DNA from 2 places in the Streptomyces sp. NPDC048352 genome. Region 2 is predicted to be linked to the other one. Evidence: riboswitches for the same ligand, from Rfam matches in the RefSeq annotation. Region 2 holds a riboswitch; the other holds the start of a gene.
The links. A riboswitch is a leader RNA that binds a small molecule or an ion and turns the genes downstream of it on or off. The one in region 2 is predicted to bind S-adenosylmethionine.

Region 1: it holds a riboswitch for S-adenosylmethionine, as region 2 does, so the genes downstream of both, AB0D45_RS31065 (aminotransferase class V-fold PLP-dependent enzyme) here and thrC (threonine synthase) in region 2, are expected to answer to the same signal.

What each region holds. Positions count from the first base shown of each region.
Region 1 covers NZ_JBEZKZ010000094.1:7,491-17,405, reverse strand. Annotated here, with positions in the region: gene AB0D45_RS31105 (cytochrome c oxidase subunit 4) at 1-106, shown strand, start outside; gene AB0D45_RS31100 (Ig-like domain-containing protein) at 235-1,482, shown strand; gene AB0D45_RS31095 (hypothetical protein) at 1,588-1,989, opposite strand; gene AB0D45_RS31090 (heme-copper oxidase subunit III) at 2,176-2,796, shown strand; gene AB0D45_RS31085 (c-type cytochrome) at 2,871-3,680, shown strand; gene AB0D45_RS31080 (Rieske 2Fe-2S domain-containing protein) at 3,677-4,735, shown strand; gene AB0D45_RS31075 (cytochrome bc complex cytochrome b subunit) at 4,732-6,372, shown strand; gene trpD (anthranilate phosphoribosyltransferase) at 6,538-7,602, shown strand; SAM riboswitch class IV at 7,684-7,800, shown strand; gene AB0D45_RS31065 (aminotransferase class V-fold PLP-dependent enzyme) at 8,020-9,405, shown strand; gene AB0D45_RS31060 (Lrp/AsnC ligand binding domain-containing protein) at 9,472-9,753, opposite strand; gene AB0D45_RS31055 (rhomboid family intramembrane serine protease) at 9,750-9,915, opposite strand, start outside.
Region 2 covers NZ_JBEZKZ010000024.1:12,730-22,644, reverse strand. Annotated here, with positions in the region: gene AB0D45_RS15240 (extracellular solute-binding protein) at 1-1,266, shown strand, start outside; gene AB0D45_RS15235 (DUF3263 domain-containing protein) at 1,356-1,628, shown strand; gene otsB (trehalose-phosphatase) at 1,683-2,543, shown strand; gene AB0D45_RS15225 (trehalose-6-phosphate synthase) at 2,609-4,066, opposite strand; gene AB0D45_RS15220 (glucosyl-3-phosphoglycerate synthase) at 4,171-5,121, opposite strand; SAM riboswitch class I at 5,319-5,457, shown strand; gene thrC (threonine synthase) at 5,475-6,749, shown strand; gene AB0D45_RS15210 (MoaD/ThiS family protein) at 6,785-7,063, shown strand; gene AB0D45_RS15205 (cold-shock protein) at 7,465-7,671, shown strand; gene groL (chaperonin GroEL) at 8,015-9,637, shown strand; gene AB0D45_RS15195 (phosphoribosylanthranilate isomerase) at 9,782-9,915, shown strand, end outside.

The DNA.
Region 1 (9,915 bases), on a different contig from region 2:
CGTCGTCTTCGGCTGGTGGCTCATGTACTTCTCCGCCCCCATCATCCTGATCGGCCTGTGGGGCTGGGTGTACGAGTACTACCGCGGTGAGAACCAGAACCAGTAGCAGTAGGCACCACACCGCGGCCCGCCGCGGTGCCTGAGGGGCCCGGACACCTTTTCGGAGGAGTCCGGGCCCCTCGTTTGCAGTCACCCCGCGCGCCGGATTTGTCATATCTTCATAGCGTTGGGCGCATGAAACAGTCACCGCGTCTTTGGACGGTACTCAGCTGCTCCCTGCTGGTCGCGTCCCTCGGGGCCGGCGCCACCGCATGCGGGTCCGGCGACAAGAACCCGCTGTCCGCCCGCCCGTACGACGCGGGCGATCAGGTCGCCTTCAACCAGGCCACCGGCGGACGCCCCGCCGACCCCGACAAGCCGCTCGAGATCACCGCCAAGGGAGCCGAGGCGCGGATCACCGACGTGGCGGCCGTGGACACCCACGGACGGCGCCTGGCGGGCGAACTCTCCGCCAAGGGCGACCGCTGGCACAGCACCGCCCCGATGGCCGCCGGCGTGCACTACACGGTCACCGTCAGCACGGAGGACCAGCGCGGGGCCCCGGGGCAGCGCACGCTGACCTTCGAGACCACCCCGGCCAAGAAGGTCCTCAAGGTCGAGTTCGGCCCGGACGAGGGCAAGTACGGCGTCGGACAGCCCCTCACGGCCGAACTCAACGAACCCGTGAAGGACAAGGCCGCCCGCGCCGTCGTCGAACGGGGCCTCGTCGTCGACGCGCCGCCCGGAGTCGAGGGCGCCTGGCACTGGGTCGACGACAAGAACCTGCACTACCGCCCGAAGGACTACTGGCCCGCCCACACCACCGTCTCCGTACGGAGCAACCTGGAGGGCATCAGGATCTCCGACGAGCTCCACGGGGCCGCGTCCAAGCCGCTGAAGCTGGAGATCGGCGACCGGGTCGAGGTCACCACCGACGCCGCCGCGCACTACCTCACGTTCGAGCGCAACGGGGAAGTGATCAACACCATCCCGGTGACCACCGGCAAGCCCGGCTTCTCCACCCGCAACGGGGTCAAGGTGGTGCTCGGCAAGCAGTACTTCGTCCAGATGCGCGGCGACACCGTCGGCATCGGCGGCAGCGAGTACTACAACCTGCCCGTCTACTACGCCACCCGGGTGACGTGGAGCGGCGAGTACGTGCACGCCGCGCCGTGGTCCGTCGGCTCCCAGGGCTACGAGAACGTCAGCCACGGCTGCACCGGCATGAGCACCGGCAACGCCGCCTGGTTCTACGAGAACATCACCGAGGGCGACATCGTCAAGGTGATCAACAGCATCGGCGACGACATGGACACCTTCGGCAACGGCTTCGGCGACTGGAACATGGAGTGGAAGGAGTGGCGCGAGGGCAGCGCCCTCCTGAAGGGCACCCAGGAGGGCCGCAGCGCCATCGACCAGGCGCGGCTGCGCCCCACCGTCTGAGAGCCCCGCAGAAGGCCGTACGGGCCCGCGGGCGGCCCCTGGGCCGGCCCGCGGGCCCCCGCGCACACCCCGGGCGCCCCGGGCGCCCCGGGCGCCCCCCGCGCCTCAGGCGTCCAGCGACAGCCGCGCGCGCAGCAGCCCCGCCAGGGCCCCGGGGAACTCCACCGGGTCCACCGGAAGGGTGACCGCCGCGTCCGCGCGGCTCCACGTGGCCAGCCAGGCGTCCTGGGGCCGCCCCATCAGCAGCAGCACCGGCGGACACCGGAAGATCTCGTCCTTGATCTGCCGGCACACGCCCATGCCCCCGGCCGGGACCGCCTCGCCGTCCAGCACGCACACGTCGATGCCGCCCGCGTCCAGTTCCTTGAGGACCGCCGGAAGCGTGGCGCACTCCAGGAACTCCACCGGGGGCAGGTCAGCTGCGGGCCTGCGCCCGGCTGCCAGCCGCACCTGCTCCCGGGTGCCCGCGTCGTCGCTGTAGACCAGAACCCGCGCAGTCGCCCGCATTTCGTCCTCCACGTGGCCGTGAATCACGCTGATGATGCGCGGGATGCTACTCCGTCCGACCGGCTGTCAACATCGGTTCCGCCGCCCTCGCGACCGGTCCTCTGATGGGCCGTTCGGGCCTTGCACACCCCCCTGACACTCCGAACGGCACCCCCCGGGGTGAGGGCGGGATAAGCGACCGACATAATGTCGGTCGTGGCGACAGCAACGACAGTAGATACCGGGCACGCGCACCCGACGGTCAACCGGCCGAACCTCGTCAGCGTCGGAACCATCATCTGGTTGAGTTCCGAGCTGATGTTCTTCGCGGCCCTCTTCGCGATGTACTTCACCCTGCGATCCGTGACGGGCGCCGAGTTCTGGGCGGAGAAGGCCTCGGCCTTGAACCTGCCCTTCTCGGCGACGAACACCACGATCCTGGTGCTCTCCTCGCTCACCTGCCAGCTCGGCGTATTCGCCGCCGAGCGCGGTGACGTGAAGAAGCTCAGGTCGTGGTTCATCATCACGTTCGTCATGGGTGCGATCTTCATTGGCGGCCAGGTGTTCGAGTACACCGAGCTGGTCAAGCACGAGGGTCTGAGCCTCTCGTCCGACCCGTACGGCACGGTGTTCTACCTGACCACCGGCTTCCACGGTCTGCACGTGACGGGCGGTCTCATCGCCTTCCTGCTGGTCCTCGGCCGGACGTACGCGGCCAAGAGGTTCACCCACGAACAGGCCACGTCGGCCATCGTCGTGTCCTACTACTGGCACTTCGTCGATGTCGTCTGGATCGGCCTCTTCGCGACGATCTACCTGATCAAGTAGCGAACACGTCGCCGGGCCCCGCCCGGCACCATCCAGAAACACCGACGCAGAAGATCCTGACACCGGGGTAATCCGTGAAAAAGCTCTCCGCACGACGACGCCATCCGCTGGCGGCGGTCGTCGTTCTACTCTTCGCGCTGGCGGTCACGGGGGGGCTGTACGCTGCCTTCGCGCCCGCTGGCAAGGCGCAGGCCGATGAAACCGCCCAGTCCCTCGCCATCGAGGAGGGCAAGAAGCTGTACGCCGTGGGCTGCGCAAGCTGCCACGGTACCGGCGGTCAGGGTTCCACTGACGGCCCCAGCCTGGTCGGCGTCGGCTCCGCGGCCGTCGACTTCCAGGTGAGCACGGGCCGCATGCCCGCCCAGCAGCCCGGCGCCCAGGTGCCGAAGAAGCCGAGGATCTACTCGCAGGCCCAGATCGACCAGCTGGCGGCGTACATCGCGTCGCTCGGCGCCGGTCCGATCACGCCGGCCGAGAAGCAGTACGACCCGGCTGGTGCCGACATCGCCGCCGGTGGTGAGCTGTTCCGCAACAACTGCGCGCAGTGCCACAACTTCACCGGCGAGGGCGGCGCGCTGACGCTCGGCAAGTACGCCCCGAACCTCGAGGACGTCGAGCCGAAGCACATCTACGAGGCCATGCTCACCGGCCCGCAGAACATGCCCTCCTTCCCCGACAGCACCATGCCGGAGAAGCAGAAGAAGGACATCATCGCGTACCTCCAGAACGTGAACGGCGAGAAGTCGGTCAGCCCTGGCGGCCTGAAGCTCGGTGGCCTCGGCCCCGTCTCCGAGGGTCTGTTCGGCTGGATCTTCGGTCTGGGTGCGCTGATCGCTGTCGCCGTCTGGGTCGCGGCCCACACCGCTAAGGCCAAGAAGTCATGAGTAGCCAAGACATTCCCGAAGACAAGCACCTGCCGAGCGAGCAGGGCGACGCGCACCACGGTGCCGTAGCGGTCGCGGACGACCCGTTCGCCGACCCCGGCCTCCCGGTCCACAAGCCGCGCATCCAGGACATCGACGAGCGGGCCGCCAGGCGGTCCGAGCGCACGGTGGCGATGCTGTTCACGCTGTCGATGCTGGCCACGATCGGCTTCATCGCCGCGTACGTGGCCATCCCGGTGGAGAAGATCGTCTACATCTTCCCCGTCGGGAAGGTCAGCGCGCTGAACTTCTCGCTCGGCCTGACGCTCGGCCTGGCCCTGTTCTGCATCGGCGCCGGCGCGGTCCACTGGGCCCGCACGCTGATGTCGGACGTCGAGGTCGCCGACGAGCGCCACGAGATCGCCGCCTCCCCGGAGGTCAAGGCGAAGGTCATGCAGGACTTCGCCGACGGTGCGAACGAGTCCGGCATCGCCCGCCGTCCGCTGATCCGCAACACGATGCTCGGCGCGCTGGCCCTGGTGCCGCTCGCCGGAGTGGTGCTGCTGCGCGACCTGGGCCCCCTGCCCGAGGACAAGCTGCGCAAGACCCTGTGGTCCAAGGGCAAGCTGCTCATCAACCAGAACACGATGGAGCCGCTGCGTCCCGAGGACGTCCTGGTCGGTTCGCTGACCTTCGCCATGCCGGAAGGCCTGGAGGAGGACCAGCACGACTTCCAGGTCCAGATCGCCAAGGCCGCCCTGATGATCGTCCGCATCCAGCCGGAGGACATCAAGGACAAGCGGGAGCTGGAGTGGTCCCACGACGGCATCGTGGCCTTCTCCAAGATCTGCACCCACGTCGGCTGCCCGATCAGCCTGTACGAGCAGCAGACGCACCACGTGCTCTGCCCGTGCCACCAGTCCACCTTCGACCTCTCCGACGGCGCCCGTGTCATCTTCGGCCCGGCCGGTCACGCGCTTCCGCAGCTGCGGATCGGCGTGAATGACGAAGGCTTCCTCGAGGCGCACGGCGACTTCGAAGAGCCCGTCGGTCCTGCATTCTGGGAGCGCGGATGAGCACCTCCACGAACACCTCGGCCACCGGGGCGTCGCGCAACGCGTCGCGCGGTGAGCGCGTAGCCGACTGGGCGGACGGCCGCCTGGGCATCTACGGCCTCGCCAAGGCGAACATGCGCAAGATCTTCCCGGACCACTGGTCCTTCATGCTGGGCGAGATCTGCCTCTACAGCTTCATCATCATCATCCTCACGGGTGTGTACCTGACGCTGTTCTTCCACCCGAGCATGAACGAGGTCGTGTACCACGGCTCGTACGTGCCGATGCAGGGCGTCATGATGTCCGAGGCCTTCGCCTCGACCCTGGACATCAGCTTCGACGTCCGCGGCGGTCTGCTGATCCGCCAGATCCACCACTGGGCCGCGCTGATCTTCGTCGCGGCGATGGTCGTGCACATGATGCGCGTCTTCTTCACCGGCGCGTTCCGCAAGCCGCGTGAGATCAACTGGATCTTCGGCTTCCTGCTGCTGGTCCTCGGCATGTTCACCGGCTTCACCGGTTACTCGCTGCCGGACGACCTGCTCTCGGGCACCGGTGTCCGCTTCATGCAGGGCGCCATCCTCTCCGTCCCGGTCGTCGGCACCTACCTGTCGATGTTCCTCTTCGGCGGGGAGTTCCCGGGCGGCGACTTCGTCGCGCGGTTCTACTCGGTGCACATCCTGCTGCTGCCCGGCATCATGATGGGCCTGCTGGTCGCGCACCTGATCCTGGTGTTCTTCCACAAGCACACCCAGTTCGCCGGCCCCGGCAAGACGAACAGCAACGTCGTCGGCATGCCGCTGCTGCCCGTCTACATGGCCAAGGCCGGAGGCTTCTTCTTCCTGGTCTTCGGTGTCATCGCGGCCGTCGCGGCGATCGCCTCGATCAACCCGATCTGGGCGCTCGGCCCGTACCGCCCGGACCACGTGTCCACCGGTGCGCAGCCCGACTGGTACATGGGTATGCCGGAAGGCCTCATCCGTGCCATGCCCGGCTGGGAGATCAACCTGTGGGGCCACACGCTCGTCCTGGGCGTGTTCATCCCGCTGCTGCTCTTCCCGCTGGTCCTCGGCGCGATCGCCGTCTGGCCGTTCATCGAGTCCTGGGTCACCGGCGACAAGCGCGAGCACCACATCCTGGACCGCCCGCGCAACGTCCCGACCCGTACGGCCTTCGGTGTCGCCTGGATCGCGGAGTACATCGTGCTCCTCATCGGCGGCGGCAACGACATGTTCGCCCAGTACTTCCACCTGTCGATCAACTCGATCACGTGGTTCGTCCGGATCGGCTTCTTCGTCGTCCCGGTCCTGGCCTTCATCGCCACCAAGCGGATCTGCCTCGGCCTCCAGCGCCGGGACCACGACAAGGTGCTGCACGGTCGCGAGACCGGCATCATCAAGCGCCTGCCGCACGGTGAGTTCGTCGAGGTCCACGAGCCGCTGTCGCAGGCCAAGCTGCACACGCTCACCGCGCACGAGCAGTACCGGCCCGTCGAGATCGGCCCCACGGTCGACGAGAACGGTGTCGAGCGCAAGGTGACGCGCGGCGAGAAGCTGCGCGCGAAGCTCAGCAAGGGCTTCTACGCGGAGAACAACCAGATTCCGAAGCCCACGGTGGAGGAGTACAAGGAGATCCAGGCCGGCCACGGCCACCACTGATCTCCGGTCCGACCGCTTGAGGGACCGGCTCCGGCCGGTCCCCGTGTCGCCACGGCAAGAGCCCCGTCCAGTGTCTGGACGGGGCTCTTTGCCGCCTCCGGGGCTGGATAGGCTGTGATCGTCCCCATGGGACGTGCGACCCCGACGAAGCAGCAGGAGCTGACCATGAACGTTGCGACCCCGGCAGGCGGCGACAGCGTGGCGGCCCGCGGCTGGCCGGGCATCCTGGAGGCCCTGCTCAACCGCCAGGACCTCGCCACCGACGACACCGCCTGGGCGATGGAGCGGATCATGCGCGGCGAGGCCACCGACGCGCAGATCGCGGGCTTCGCGGTGGCCCTCCGGGCCAAGGGCGAGACCGTGGAGGAGTACACGGGCCTGGTCCGCACGATGTACGCCCACGCCAACCTGATCGAGGTGCCCGGACGGACCCTGGACATCGTCGGCACCGGCGGTGACGGCGCCAAGACGGTCAACATCTCGACCATGTCCGCCGTCGTGGCGGCCGGCGCGGGCGCCAAGGTCGTCAAGCACGGCAACCGGGCCGCGTCCTCCGCCAGCGGCTCCTCCGACGTCCTGGAGAAGCTCGGCGTCAACCTCGGCCTGACCCCGGAGCGGGTGGCGCAGGTCGCGGAGGAGGCCGGAATCACCTTCTGCGCCGCGGTGGTCTTCCACCCGGCCCTGCGGTACGCCGCCTCCGCGCGACGGGACCTCGGGGTGCGCACCGCGTTCAACGGCCTCGGCCCGCTCACCAACCCCGCCCGGGTCACGGCCCAGGCGGTCGGGGTGGCGGACGCGCGGCTGGCCCCGATCATGGCGGGGGTGCTCGCCGAGCGGAACACCTCCGCGCTGGTCTTCCGCGGCGACGACGGCCTGGACGAGCTGACCACCACCGGGACCTCCCGGGTGTGGTGGGTGCGCGAGGGCCGGATCACGGAGCACGCCTTCGACCCGCGTGACGTGGGCATCGCGACGGTCGACATCTCTGCCCTGCGCGGCGGGGACCCGTCGTACAACGCCGACGTCGCCCGCCGCCTGCTGGCCGGCGAGACCGGCCCGGTGCGCGACGCGGTGCTGCTGAACTCCGCGGCCGCCCTGGTGGCCCTGGACCCGGGCACCGGCTCGCTGGAGGAGCAGCTGACGGCGGGCATCGCCCGCGCGGCGGACGCGATCGACTCGGGTGCGGCCCGGGCCGCGCTGGAGCGCTGGGTGGCGGCCACCAACGCCTGACCCCTCCGCACCGAAGACCCCGGTCCACATCGTGGACCGGGGTCTTGCGCGCGGAGGATCATGTGGCAGGATGCTCCCCAAGGTCACGAGTGACAGCGTTTTGGCCCCGGCTTGCTGTCCGGCAACCCTCCTTCCGTGGCGGGGTGCCCCGGGTGATGACCAGGTCGTAGGCAGAAAGGCCTACGGCAAGCGCGGATCCCTCGACACCAGGGGTCCTGGTCTCTCGAGGAGCGTTTTCCGTGAGCAAGCGAATGCGATAGGGCGACTCCGCCCCTTCTTCACCCCCCGGACCAGGGCCACTTCCGTGCACCCCCGTTCGTTCCGGGGCCCTCCCGTACCCCTCCGGTCGGCCGCCGAGCCGTACCCGCGTACGGGCACACCGAAGCCATTCAGCCCTGCCTGCCGGGAGATACCGCCATGTCCGCATCCCTGAACGCCGCCGCTGCCGCCACCGCCACCGCCACCGACCCCGCCTGTGACGCGCCTCTGCCGGTCCTCGGCCGCGACGTCACCGTGCCGCTCGTCACCGGCGGTGAGGTCACCTACGCCGCCCTCGACTACGCGGCCAGCGCCCCCGCGCTCCAGCGGGTCTGGGACGACGTCGCCGCGTACGCCCCGTACTACGGCAGCGTCCACCGTGGCGCCGGCTACCTCTCGCAGCTGTCCACCGACCTCTTCGAGCAGAGCCGGACCACCGTCGCCGACTTCCTCGACTGCCGCCCCGGCGACCAGGTGGTCTTCACCCGGTCCACCACCGACTCCCTCAACCTGCTCGCCGCCGCGCTCCCCGCCGACTGCCAGGTCTTCGTCTTCGAGACCGAGCACCACGCCTCGCTGCTGCCCTGGGGCGACGCCCGGGTCACCTACCTCAACGCCCCCCGCACGCCCGGCGAGGCCGTCGCCACCCTGGAACGTGCGCTCGCCGACCGCGACCCGTACGGGCCGGCGCTGGTCTGCGTCACCGGCGCCTCCAACGTCACCGGCGAGCTGTGGCCGGTCCGGGAGCTGGCCGCCGCCGCGCACGCCCACGGCGCCCGGATCGTCCTGGACGCCGCCCAGCTGGCCCCCCACCACCCCGTCTCCGTACGGGAGCTGGACGTGGACTGGGTCGCCTTCTCCGGGCACAAGCTGTACGCGCCCTTCGGCTCGGGCGTGCTCGCCGGCCGCGCCGACTGGCTCCAGGAGGCGGAGCCGTACCTCGCCGGCGGCGGCGCCTCCCGCAAGGTCGCCCGCCGCGAGGACGGCGGCGTGGACGTCGAGTGGCACACCACCGCCGCCCGCCACGAGGCCGGATCCCCGAACGTCATCGGGGTCTACTCCATCGCCTCCGCCTGCCGCGCCCTGACCGAGGCCGGCTTCGACGCCCTCGTCGCCCGCGAGCGCCACCTCATCGCCAAGGTCCGCGAGGGCCTGGCCGGGGTCCCCGCCGTGCGCGTGCTGTCCCTGTTCGGGGACGACGCCCCGCGCGTCGGCGTCATCTCCTTCGTCGTCGACGGCTGGAACAGCTCGCACTTCGCGGCCGCGCTGTCCGCCGAGTACGGGATCGGCGTGCGCGACGGACTGTTCTGCGCCCACCCGCTGGTGCGGACCCTGCTCGGCAGCGAGCCGCAGGCCCAGGGGGAGTGCGGGGCGCCGGAGGCGGCGCCGGGGGAGCGGTCGCTGAACGCGATCCGGGTCAGCTTCGGGGCCGGCACCCCGGACGAGCACGTGGAGCGCTTCGTGCGCGCGGTACGGGAACTCGTCGCGGACGGCGCCAAGTGGCAGTACCGCACGGAGGAGGGCCGCTGCGTCCCGGCGGTGTAGCGCGGGCGCCGGCGCGGCGGCCGCCCCGCACCGCCGTGCGGGGCACGGGCCGGTCCCGGAGCGGGGCTACGCGTCGAGGCCGATGGCGAAGGCGGCTTCCAGGTCGTGCTGGGAGTACGTGCGGAACGCCACGTGGGTGTCCGTCGCCTCGACGCCCGGGATCTTGCTGATGCGGCCCGGGATGATGTCCGCGAGGTTCTCGTGGCGGGCGACGCGGACCAGGGCGATCAGGTCGTACGTGCCGGTGACGGAGTAGACCTCGCTGACGCTGTCCAGCTGGGCGATGGACTCGGCGATCTCGGGGATGCGGTCCACGCTGGTCTTGATGAGCACGATCGCGGTGATCACGGTTGGCTGTCTCCCTCGCCGGCAGTCACTGGTCTCCTCACTCTAGTCGCCCGGCGATAGCGTCCCCAGGCGTAGAGGAAGCCCAGCGAGAAGCCCACCACATGGGCCAGGTAGGCCACTCCGGGACCGCTTCCCGCCCGGTGCGCCGCCAGCCACTGGAGG
Region 2 (9,915 bases):
GCGCTGTGCCTGACCGTGGCGACGCTGGCGGGCTGTGGAACGCTGTCCGGCCTCGCCGGGGACAACGAGGTGACCCTGCGGGTCGTGGCGGCCGACTACGGGGACAATCCGCAGAACTCCTCCGCCGGCTACTGGAAGGACCTCGCCGCCTCCTTCGAGAAGGACAACCCCGGCGTCCACGTCGAGGTGAGCGTCTACTCCTGGTCGGAGGTCGACGCCAAGGTCGCCGAGATGGTCAAGGCCGGCAAGGCCCCCGACATCGCGCAGATCGGCGCCTACGCCGACTACGCCGAAGCCGGCAAGCTCTACACCGCCGACGAGCTGCTGTCCGTCACCACCGAGGCCGACTTCCTCGCCCCGCTCGCCGACGCCGGCAAGGTCAAGCGGGTCCAGTACGGCATGCCCTTCGTGGCCAGCACCCGGCTGCTCTTCTACAACCAGAAGCTGCTCGGCGACGCCGGGGTCATCCCCAAGGACAGCACCGCGGGCTGGCAGCCGAAGAGCTGGGCGGACCTGGAGGCGGCCGCCAAGAAGCTGAAGGCGGCGAACGTCCCGACCCCCTTCGCGCTGCCCCTGGGCCGCGAGGAGGCGCAGGCCGAGACGATGATGTGGATGCTCTCGGGCGGTGGCGGCTACACCGACAACGAGGAGGCGTACGCGATCGACTCCCCGGAGAACGTCAAGTCGCTGGAGTTCCTCCGCGACAAGATGGTCGGCCAGCAGCTGACCGGCCCGGTCGAGCCGGGCAAGCTGGACCGCCAGGCCGCCTTCGACGCCTTCACGCGCGGCGAGGTGGGCATGCTCAACGGCCACCCGACGCTGCTGAAGCAGGCCGCCGGCAAGGGCGTGCGGTTCGGCATGGTGCCCATGCCGACCGTCGACGGCACCGACCACTCCGCCATGGGCGTCGCGGACTGGGTGATGGCCTTCAAGAACGGCCACCGCAAGGAGTCCGGGAAGTTCCTGGACCACCTGTTCTCGGCGAAGAACGTGACGACCTTCACCAACACCTACGACCTGCTGCCGGTCACCACCAGCGGCTACCGGGCCATGGCCGCCAGTACGGGCGGCTCGGCGACGCAGCTGAAGACCTTCCTGGCGGCCCTGCCGAACGCCCGGCTCTACCCGGTGGGCAAGAAGTCCTGGGCGGGCGTCAGCGAGGACGTGAAGCAGAACATCGGCAAGGCCGTCCAGCCGGGCGGACAGCCCGCGAAGGTCCTGGAGGAGATCGCGACGACGGCGCGCAAGGCGGACGGGGAGCGCTGAGGGCGGGCGCGCGAGGGGCCCGGCGCGGGCGCGGGAGGGGCGCGGGGCCGGCCGGGGGCGGTGTCGGTGGGCGGCGTTAATGTGGCCGTATGACGGATGGCGGGCAGGCGGGTGACACGGGGGCGGAGGCGGCGCAAGGCCGGCTGACCGCCGCCGAGGCCGCCGTGCTCGCGTACGAGGGCCGCAGCTGGCCCGGCCCCGGCGCCAAGGAGCGGGCGATACGGGAGGGGCTGGGGCTCACCCCGGTCCGCTACTACCAGCTGCTCAACGCCCTCATGGACGACCCCCGCGCCCTCGCCCACGCCCCGGGCACCGTCAACCGCCTGCGCCGCATCCGCGAGGCCCAGCGGGCACGGCGCTAGGCCGTCGCGGAGGCGGGGTGGGCGGGTCAGGGCCGCCCCGGTAGGGTCGTCCGTATGGGGAGCCAGCCGCACGACCTGCCGCCTATGCCCGTGCCCGCCACCGCAGCCGGACGCGAGGGACTCGAAGCCCTCCTGCGCACGCCGCGCAGAGCCGTCGTCGCGCTCGACTTCGACGGCACCCTCGCCGAGATCGTCCCCGACCCCGACCAGGCCCGCGCCCACCCCGCCGCCGTCCCGGCGCTCGCCGAGCTGGCGCCCCGGGTCGACGCGGTCGCCGTCGTCACCGGCCGCCCGGCGGGCGTCGCCGTACGCCACGGCGGCTTCGCGGGCGTGCCCGGGCTGGAGCACCTCGTGGTCCTGGGCCACTACGGCGCCGAGCGCTGGGACGCGGTCACCGGCAGCGTCCGCGCCCCCGCCGAACACCCCGGGGTCGCCGCCGTACGGGCGGAGCTGCCGGGCTTCCTGGACGCGATCGGGGCGTGGCGCGGGACCTGGATCGAGGAGAAGGGCCGGGCGCTGGCCGTCCACACCCGCCGCGCCGAGGACCCGGAGGCCGCCTTCCAGGCCCTGCGCGAGCCCCTCGCGGAGCTGGCGGCCCGGCACGGGCTGATGGTCGAGCCGGGCCGGGCGGTGCTGGAGCTGCGCCCGCCGGGCATGGACAAGGGCGTCGCCCTGACGGAGTTCCTGGCCGAGCGGGACGCCGAGGCCGTCCTGTACGCGGGGGACGACCTGGGTGACCTCGCGGCTTTTTCGGCGGTGGAGAAGCGCCGCGCCGACGGCCTCCCGGGGCTGCTGGTGTGCAGCGGCTCGGCGGAAGTCCCCGAACTCGCGGCCCGAGCCGACCTGGTCCTCCCGGGCCCGGCGGCGGTGACGGCCTTCCTGGCCCGCCTGGCGGCGGCCCTCCGGGACGCGTAGCCGGGCCGGGCCCGGGGAGCGGGCCAGGACACCGCTCCCCGTCCGTCCCCCCGTCCCCCGCCCCCTCACCCCCGCAGGGCCTCCAGTTGTGCCGTGAACCAGGCCGACGGGGGGAGGGTCGTGGCGGCTGCCGCGAGGCGTTTGGTGCGGGCCGTGCGCTCCTCCGGCGGCATCGACAGGGCCTCGTGGAGTGCGGCGGCCGTCGCCGAGACGTCGTACGGGGTGACCGTCAGGGCGTCCCCGCGCAGTTCCTCGTACGCCCCCGCCCCCGTGGACAGGACCAGCGCGCAGCCCTCCTCCGACACCACCGGAATCTCCTTCGCGACGAGGTTCATCCCGTCCCGCACCGGGTTGATCAGGGCCACGTCCGCCAGGCGGTACGCGGCCAGCGAGCGCGCGAAGTCGTCCTCCACGGAGAGGAGGACCGGCTGCCAGTCCTCGGTGCCGAACTCCGCGTTGATCTCCGTGGCCAGGTCGCGGACGGACGCGGTGTAGTCCCGGTACACCTTCAGGTCCTGCCGGGAGGGGTACGCGGACGCCAGGTGCACCACGCGGCCGCGCCACTCGGGGTGGACCGTCAGCAGCTCCCGGTAGGCCAGCAGCCCGCGCAGGATGTTCTTCGACAGTTCGGTGCGGTCGACGCGGACGATGGTCTTGCGGTCGCCGACCTCCGCCCGCAGCGCCGCCAGCTTGTCGTCCACCTCGGGGCGGTGGGCGAGGGCCCGCAGGTCGTCCCCGTCGACGCCGAGGGCGAAGACCCCGACGTCGGTGCGCTTGTGCCGCACGGGGCTGTTGGGGTTCTTGTGGACGTAGCGGGCCTCCGCCGGATCCACCCCGGCCGGGGACTTCGGCTCGGCGATGCCCCGCTCGTCGTCCAGGTGCGCGCCGGCCATGAAGGTGTGCGCCCACGCCCAGGTGTGGAAGCCCACCAGGTCCGCGCCCAGCATCCCCCACACCAGCCGGCTGCGGACGTCGTCCGGGAGCATGTCCAGGAACTCCCGCGACGCCCAGGGGGTGTGCGTGAAGTGGGCGATCCGCAGGTCCGGCCGCAGTTCGCGCAGGGCGCCCGGGACCAGGGCCAGGTGGTAGTCCTGGACCAGGACCGACGCGCCCTCGGCGGCCTCCTCGGCCAGCGCTTCGGCGAAGGCCTGGTTGTAGGCGGCGTACGACTCCCAGCGGCGGCGGAACGCCGCGTCGAAGACCGGCTCGCGCGGGACGTCGTAGAGGTGGTGGTGGGTGAACCAGAGCACCGAGTTGGCGATGCCGTTGTACGCGTCGTCGTACACCGCCGGGTCGATGTCCAGCATCCGGACGCCCGGCTCGGAAACGCCCCGGCGGACCGCCTCCCGGTCGGCGTCGGACAGGGCCGCGCAGATCCACAGGGCCTCCGGCTGCGCGGCGAGCGCCGCGGACAGGCCGGAGACCAGGCCGCCACCGCCGCGGCGTGCGCTGAGGGTGCCGTCGGCGGCGAGGGCGTACGAGAGCGGGCCGCGGTTGGCGGCGACGAGTACCTGAGAAGCCATGCCGCGAACCTAGCCCGGGTCCTCCTCGCTCAAACGTCCGGGAATTGTCCGGTTCGTCACGCCCTGGCCGCGCCGCGCCCCGCGCCACCCGCGCGGCCCGCGCCTCACGCCACCCGCCGGCCCGCGTACTCCTCGACCTCCACCATCGGCGGCCGCTCCTCCGTGTCCACGGGGTACGTGCGCGGAACGAACCCGTCCGGCCCCCGCTCGAACTGCGTCAGCTCCGGCCGTACGAGATGGCCGCGCGAGAGCCGCAGCTGCGCGGTGCGGTAGATCGCCGCGGCCATCCGGCCCAGCGCCCGCCCGTCCTGGTGCCGGTGCAGCCGGACCCCCACGTCCACCTGGGCCAGCGCGTCCAGCCCGGCCGTGTGCAGCGCGTCCACCAGCAGGCCCAGTTCCACCCCGTACCCGACGGGGAACGGCAGCCGCTCCAGCAGGGAGCGGCGTACCGCGTACTCACCCCCCAGCGGCTGGACGAACCCCGCCAGCTGCGGCCAGTGGAGGTTCAGCAGGGGCCGTGCCACCAGCTCCGTCACCCGGCCGCCCTGCCCGGGCGCGTCCCCCAGCGGGCGGTCGTACATCGCCTTGACGAACTGCACCTGCGGGTCGGTCAGCAGCGGCCCGACGATCCCCGAGACGAAGACGGAGTCGAAGTCCCGCAGGTCGGCGTCCACGAAGCAGACGACGTCCCCGGTCGTGGCCAGCAGCGAGCGCCACAGCACCTCGCCCTTGCCCGGCAGGGCCGGGAGCCGCGGCAGGATCGCGTCGCGGTGCACCACCCGGGCGCCGGCCTCCGCCGCGACCTCGGCCGTACGGTCGGTGGAGCCCGAGTCGACCACCACCAGCTCGTCCACCAGCGGGACCGCGAGCCCCTCCATCAGGTCGCGCCGGATCACCTCGACGATCTGCCCGACGGTGGCCTCCTCGTCGAGCGCGGGCAGCACCACGCTGACCGTCGTCCCGGCCGCCCGTTTCCGGTCGAGCAGCTGGTCGAGCGGTCGGTCGGCGGCGGACCAGGAGCGGTCTGCCAGCCAGCGCTCCACCTCATCCAGCACTCTCAGCACTCCCTGGCTTCTCTGCGGCACTCGGCGGTTTGCGGCCGAATCGTGATCCATCTCGCGGTTCGGACGGCTGTCTCAACCGCCCGTCCCTTCGGTTACAGTCTTGAACAACGCGAAGGACCGCCGCATGCCGGGGGTCCCGCGCGACAAACGCACCGGCGCGCCACAGAGCGCGTGTGCCGGTGCCATACCGCTCATCCAGAGGGGCAGAGGGACACGGCCCGTTGAAGCCCCGGCAACCCTCCAGTCGGTTCTCGCACGCGCGGGGCCCCGGCTAGGGAAGGTGCCAATTCCGTCTCATGGCGAAGTGCGCCATGGGGAAGATGAGGAGAAAGGGCCTCGCCATCATGGCTGCACAGACTGTCGCCACCTCTGCCGATCTCGGACCCGCCACCGGCCTTTCCTGTCGCGAGTGCGGTACCCGCTTCGAACTGGGCCCCATCTTCGCCTGCGCCGAGTGCTTCGGCCCGCTGGAAGTGGCCTACGAACTGCCGCTCGGCGACCCCGAGGCCCTGCGCGCCGCGATCGAGGCCGGCCCGGACAACATCTGGCGCTACGCGCCGCTGCTGCCCGTCCCGGCGGACGTGGCCTCCAAGCCGAGCCTGAACCCCGGCTTCACCCAGCTCGTGGACGCGCAGAACCTGGCCAAGGAGCTGGGCGTCACCGGCAAGCTCTACGTCAAGGACGACTCCGGCAACCCGACGCACTCCTTCAAGGACCGCGTCGTCGCCATCGCCGTCGAGGCCGCCCGCGCCTTCGGCTTCACCACCCTCTCCTGCTCCTCCACCGGCAACCTGGCCGGCGCCGTCGGCGCCGCGGCCGCCCGGGCCGGATTCCGCTCCTGCGTGTTCATCCCGCACGACCTGGAGCAGGGCAAGGTCGTCATGGCCGGTGTCTACGGCGGCGACCTCGTCGGCATCGAGGGCAACTACGACGACGTCAACCGCTTCTGCTCCGAGCTCATCGGCGACCCGCTGGGCGAGGGCTGGGGCTTCGTCAACGTCAACCTGCGCCCCTACTACGGCGAGGGCTCCAAGACCCTGGCGTACGAGATCTGCGAGCAGCTCGGCTGGCAACTGCCCGACCAGATCGTCGTCCCGATCGCGTCCGGCTCCCAGCTGACGAAGATCGACAAGGGCCTCCAGGAGCTGATCAAGCTCGGCCTGGTCGAGGACAAGCCCTACAAGATCTTCGGCGCCCAGGCCGAGGGCTGCTCCCCGGTCTCGACCGCCTTCAAGGCCGGCCACGACGTGGTCCGCCCGCAGAAGCCGAACACCATCGCCAAGTCGCTGGCCATCGGCAACCCGGCGGACGGCCCGTACGTCCTGGACATCGCGCGGCGCACCGGCGGCTACGTCGAGGACGTCACCGACGAGCAGGTCGTCGAGGCCATCAAGATCCTCGCGCGGGCCGAGGGCATCTTCGCCGAGACCGCGGGCGGCGTGACCGTCGGCGTGACGAAGAAGCTCATCGAGAACGGGCTGCTCGACCCGGCGCTGACGACCGTCGTCCTGAACACCGGTGACGGCCTCAAGACCCTGGAGGCGGTGTCCGGGGACACCGGGCAGACCGCCACCATCCGCCCGAGCCTGGACGCGTTCCGCGCCGCCGGGCTGGCCTGACCCTTCCCTCCGACACCCGGAAAGGCGGTAGCGCCATGAGCGTCAACGTCCGCATCCCCACCATCCTGCGCACCTACACCGGCGGCGTCGCCGAGGTCCCGGCCGAGGGCTCGACCCTCGCCGAGGTCATCGACTCCCTGGAGCAGAACCACCCGGGCATCGCCGCGCGCGTCCTGGACGACCAGGGCAAGCTGCGCCGCTTCGTGAACGTCTACGTCAACGACGACGACGTGCGCTTCGAGGGCGGCCTGCAGACGGCGACGCCGGACGGCGCGGGCGTCTCGATCATCCCCGCCGTCGCCGGCGGCTGCTGACGCGCGGGTGACGCGCTGACCTTTCATAAACAGAATTGCCCCCTCCGCTAATAAGCGGAGGGGGCAATTCTGCTTGATTGGGCGCGGTAGAGTTGGGCAGTCCCCTCCGCTGTTCTTGCCCGCCGCATATGAGCGGGCCGCCGGATGGTTGACATTGAGTCAACATGCGCGTGCCTTTTGGGCCTTTGGTGCCGCTTGTCTGGCCCGAGTTGCCCTGGAATACTGCAAATTTTCACTCTATTTCAAGCTTTCCGCGTGTCCAGATTTCTCGGCGGATTGACCTGTTGCTGACAGCACCGGTGCGGATACATTCAGCCGCGGTCGAGGCGTTCCGGCGCAAGTTCTGACCCGGGACCGCGAAGTGCGGTCCCGCGCAAGGGCCAGTAATAGGGGAGTTAGGCATGGCTCAGGGCACCGTCAAGTGGTTCAACGCGGAGAAGGGCTACGGCTTCATCGCGGTCGACGGTGGTGCGGATGTGTTCGTCCACTACAGCGCCATCCAGATGGACGGGTACCGCACCCTTGAAGAGGGTCAGCGGGTCGAGTTCGAGATCTCGCAGGGCCAGAAGGGTCCGCAGGCTGACATGGTCAAGCTCGCGGCCGGCTGAGTCGAAGCGCGATCGGCCACCGACGCTCGCACACACGCATGAGGGGCCCACATCCTGGACAGGGATGCGGGCCCCTCCTGCGTGTCGGCCCCAGGTCGCCTGCGTGTTGCCGGAAGCCGCTTGCACTCGCGGGGGTCGAGTGCTAATCATTGGCGTTAGCACTCTCCTGGTGAGAGTGCTACTCAGACGAGGACCGGGCCGGTGAGGCCCGCAGGGTCCGGCGGGAAGGAACCGCCGGGTCCGCAGGCCGTCCGTCGCGGGCGCGGGCGCGGTCCGGAGCAATCCACCCTCCCCTGACGCCTGGCGGCGTAGGGGGAACCCCAGTCCTGGAGGACCACTTCAGATGGCCAAGATCATTGCGTTCAACGAGGAGGCCCGGCGCGGTCTCGAGCGTGGCATGAACCAGCTCGCCGACGCCGTCAAGGTCACCCTTGGCCCCAAGGGTCGCAACGTCGTCCTTGAGAAGAAGTGGGGCGCGCCCACGATCACCAACGACGGCGTCTCCATCGCCAAGGAGATCGAGCTCGAGGACCCGTACGAGAAGATCGGCGCCGAGCTGGTCAAGGAAGTCGCCAAGAAGACGGACGACGTCGCCGGCGACGGTACGACCACCGCCACCGTCCTCGCCCAGGCGCTCGTCCGCGAGGGCCTGCGCAACGTGGCCGCCGGTGCCAACCCGATGGCCCTCAAGCGCGGTATCGAGAAGGCCGTCGAGGCCGTCTCCGCTGCCCTGCTGGCCCAGGCCAAGGATGTCGAGACCAAGGAGCAGATCGCTTCCACGGCCTCCATCTCCGCCGCCGACACCCAGATCGGCGAGCTCATCGCCGAGGCCATGGACAAGGTCGGCAAGGAAGGCGTCATCACCGTCGAGGAGTCCCAGACCTTCGGTCTGGAGCTGGAGCTCACCGAGGGCATGCGCTTCGACAAGGGCTACATCTCGGCGTACTTCGCCACCGACATGGAGCGTATGGAGGCGTCCCTGGACGACCCGTACATCCTGATCGTCAACTCCAAGATCGGCTCGGTCAAGGACCTGCTGCCGCTCCTGGAGAAGGTCATGCAGTCCGGCAAGCCGCTGCTGATCATCGCCGAGGACGTCGAGGGCGAGGCCCTGTCGACCCTGGTCGTCAACAAGATCCGCGGCACCTTCAAGTCCGTCGCCGTCAAGGCCCCGGGCTTCGGCGACCGCCGCAAGGCCATGCTCGGCGACATCGCCATCCTCACGGGCGGCACGGTCATCTCCGAGGAGGTCGGCCTCAAGCTGGAGAACGCCGGTCTCGACCTGCTCGGCCGCGCCCGCAAGGTCGTCATCACCAAGGACGAGACCACCATCGTCGACGGTGCCGGTGACAGCGACCAGGTCCAGGGCCGCGTCAACCAGATCCGCGCCGAGATCGAGAACTCCGACTCGGACTACGACCGCGAGAAGCTCCAGGAGCGCCTCGCGAAGCTGGCCGGCGGCGTGGCCGTCATCAAGGCCGGTGCCGCGACCGAGGTCGAGCTCAAGGAGCGCAAGCACCGCATCGAGGACGCCGTGCGCAACGCGAAGGCGGCCGTCGAGGAGGGCATCGTCGCCGGTGGTGGCGTGGCCCTGCTCCAGGCCTCCTCGGTCTTCGAGAAGCTCGAGCTCACCGGTGACGAGGCGACCGGCGCCAACGCCGTGAAGCTCGCGCTGGAGGCCCCGCTGAAGCAGATCGCCGTCAACGGCGGTCTCGAGGGCGGCGTCGTCGTCGAGAAGGTGCGCAACCTGGCCGTCGGCCACGGTCTGAACGCCGCGACCGGCGAGTACGTCGACATGATCGCCGAGGGCATCATCGACCCGGCGAAGGTCACGCGCTCCGCCCTGCAGAACGCCGCGTCCATCGCCGCGCTCTTCCTGACCACCGAGGCCGTCATCGCCGACAAGCCCGAGAAGGCCGGTGCCCCCGCGGGCGGCGGCATGCCGGGTGGTGACATGGACTTCTGATCCGCCTCTGGCTGATCGGCTGTTCTCGAACGAGGGCGGCACCCCCGGCGGGGTGCCGCCCTCGGGCGTTCCCGGAGACGGACGGCGGTGCCCGGCTGCCGGGACGGATCACCATCGGTCCCCGGGTTTTGATTGACTGGGGACATGAGCGATCTGTTCGTCAAGATCTGCGGGCTGCGGACCGTGCACGACGTCGACGTGGCCGTGGCGGCCGGGGCCGACGCCGTCGGGTTCGTCTTCGCGCCCGGCAGCCCCCGGACCATCGGCGCCGCCGAGGC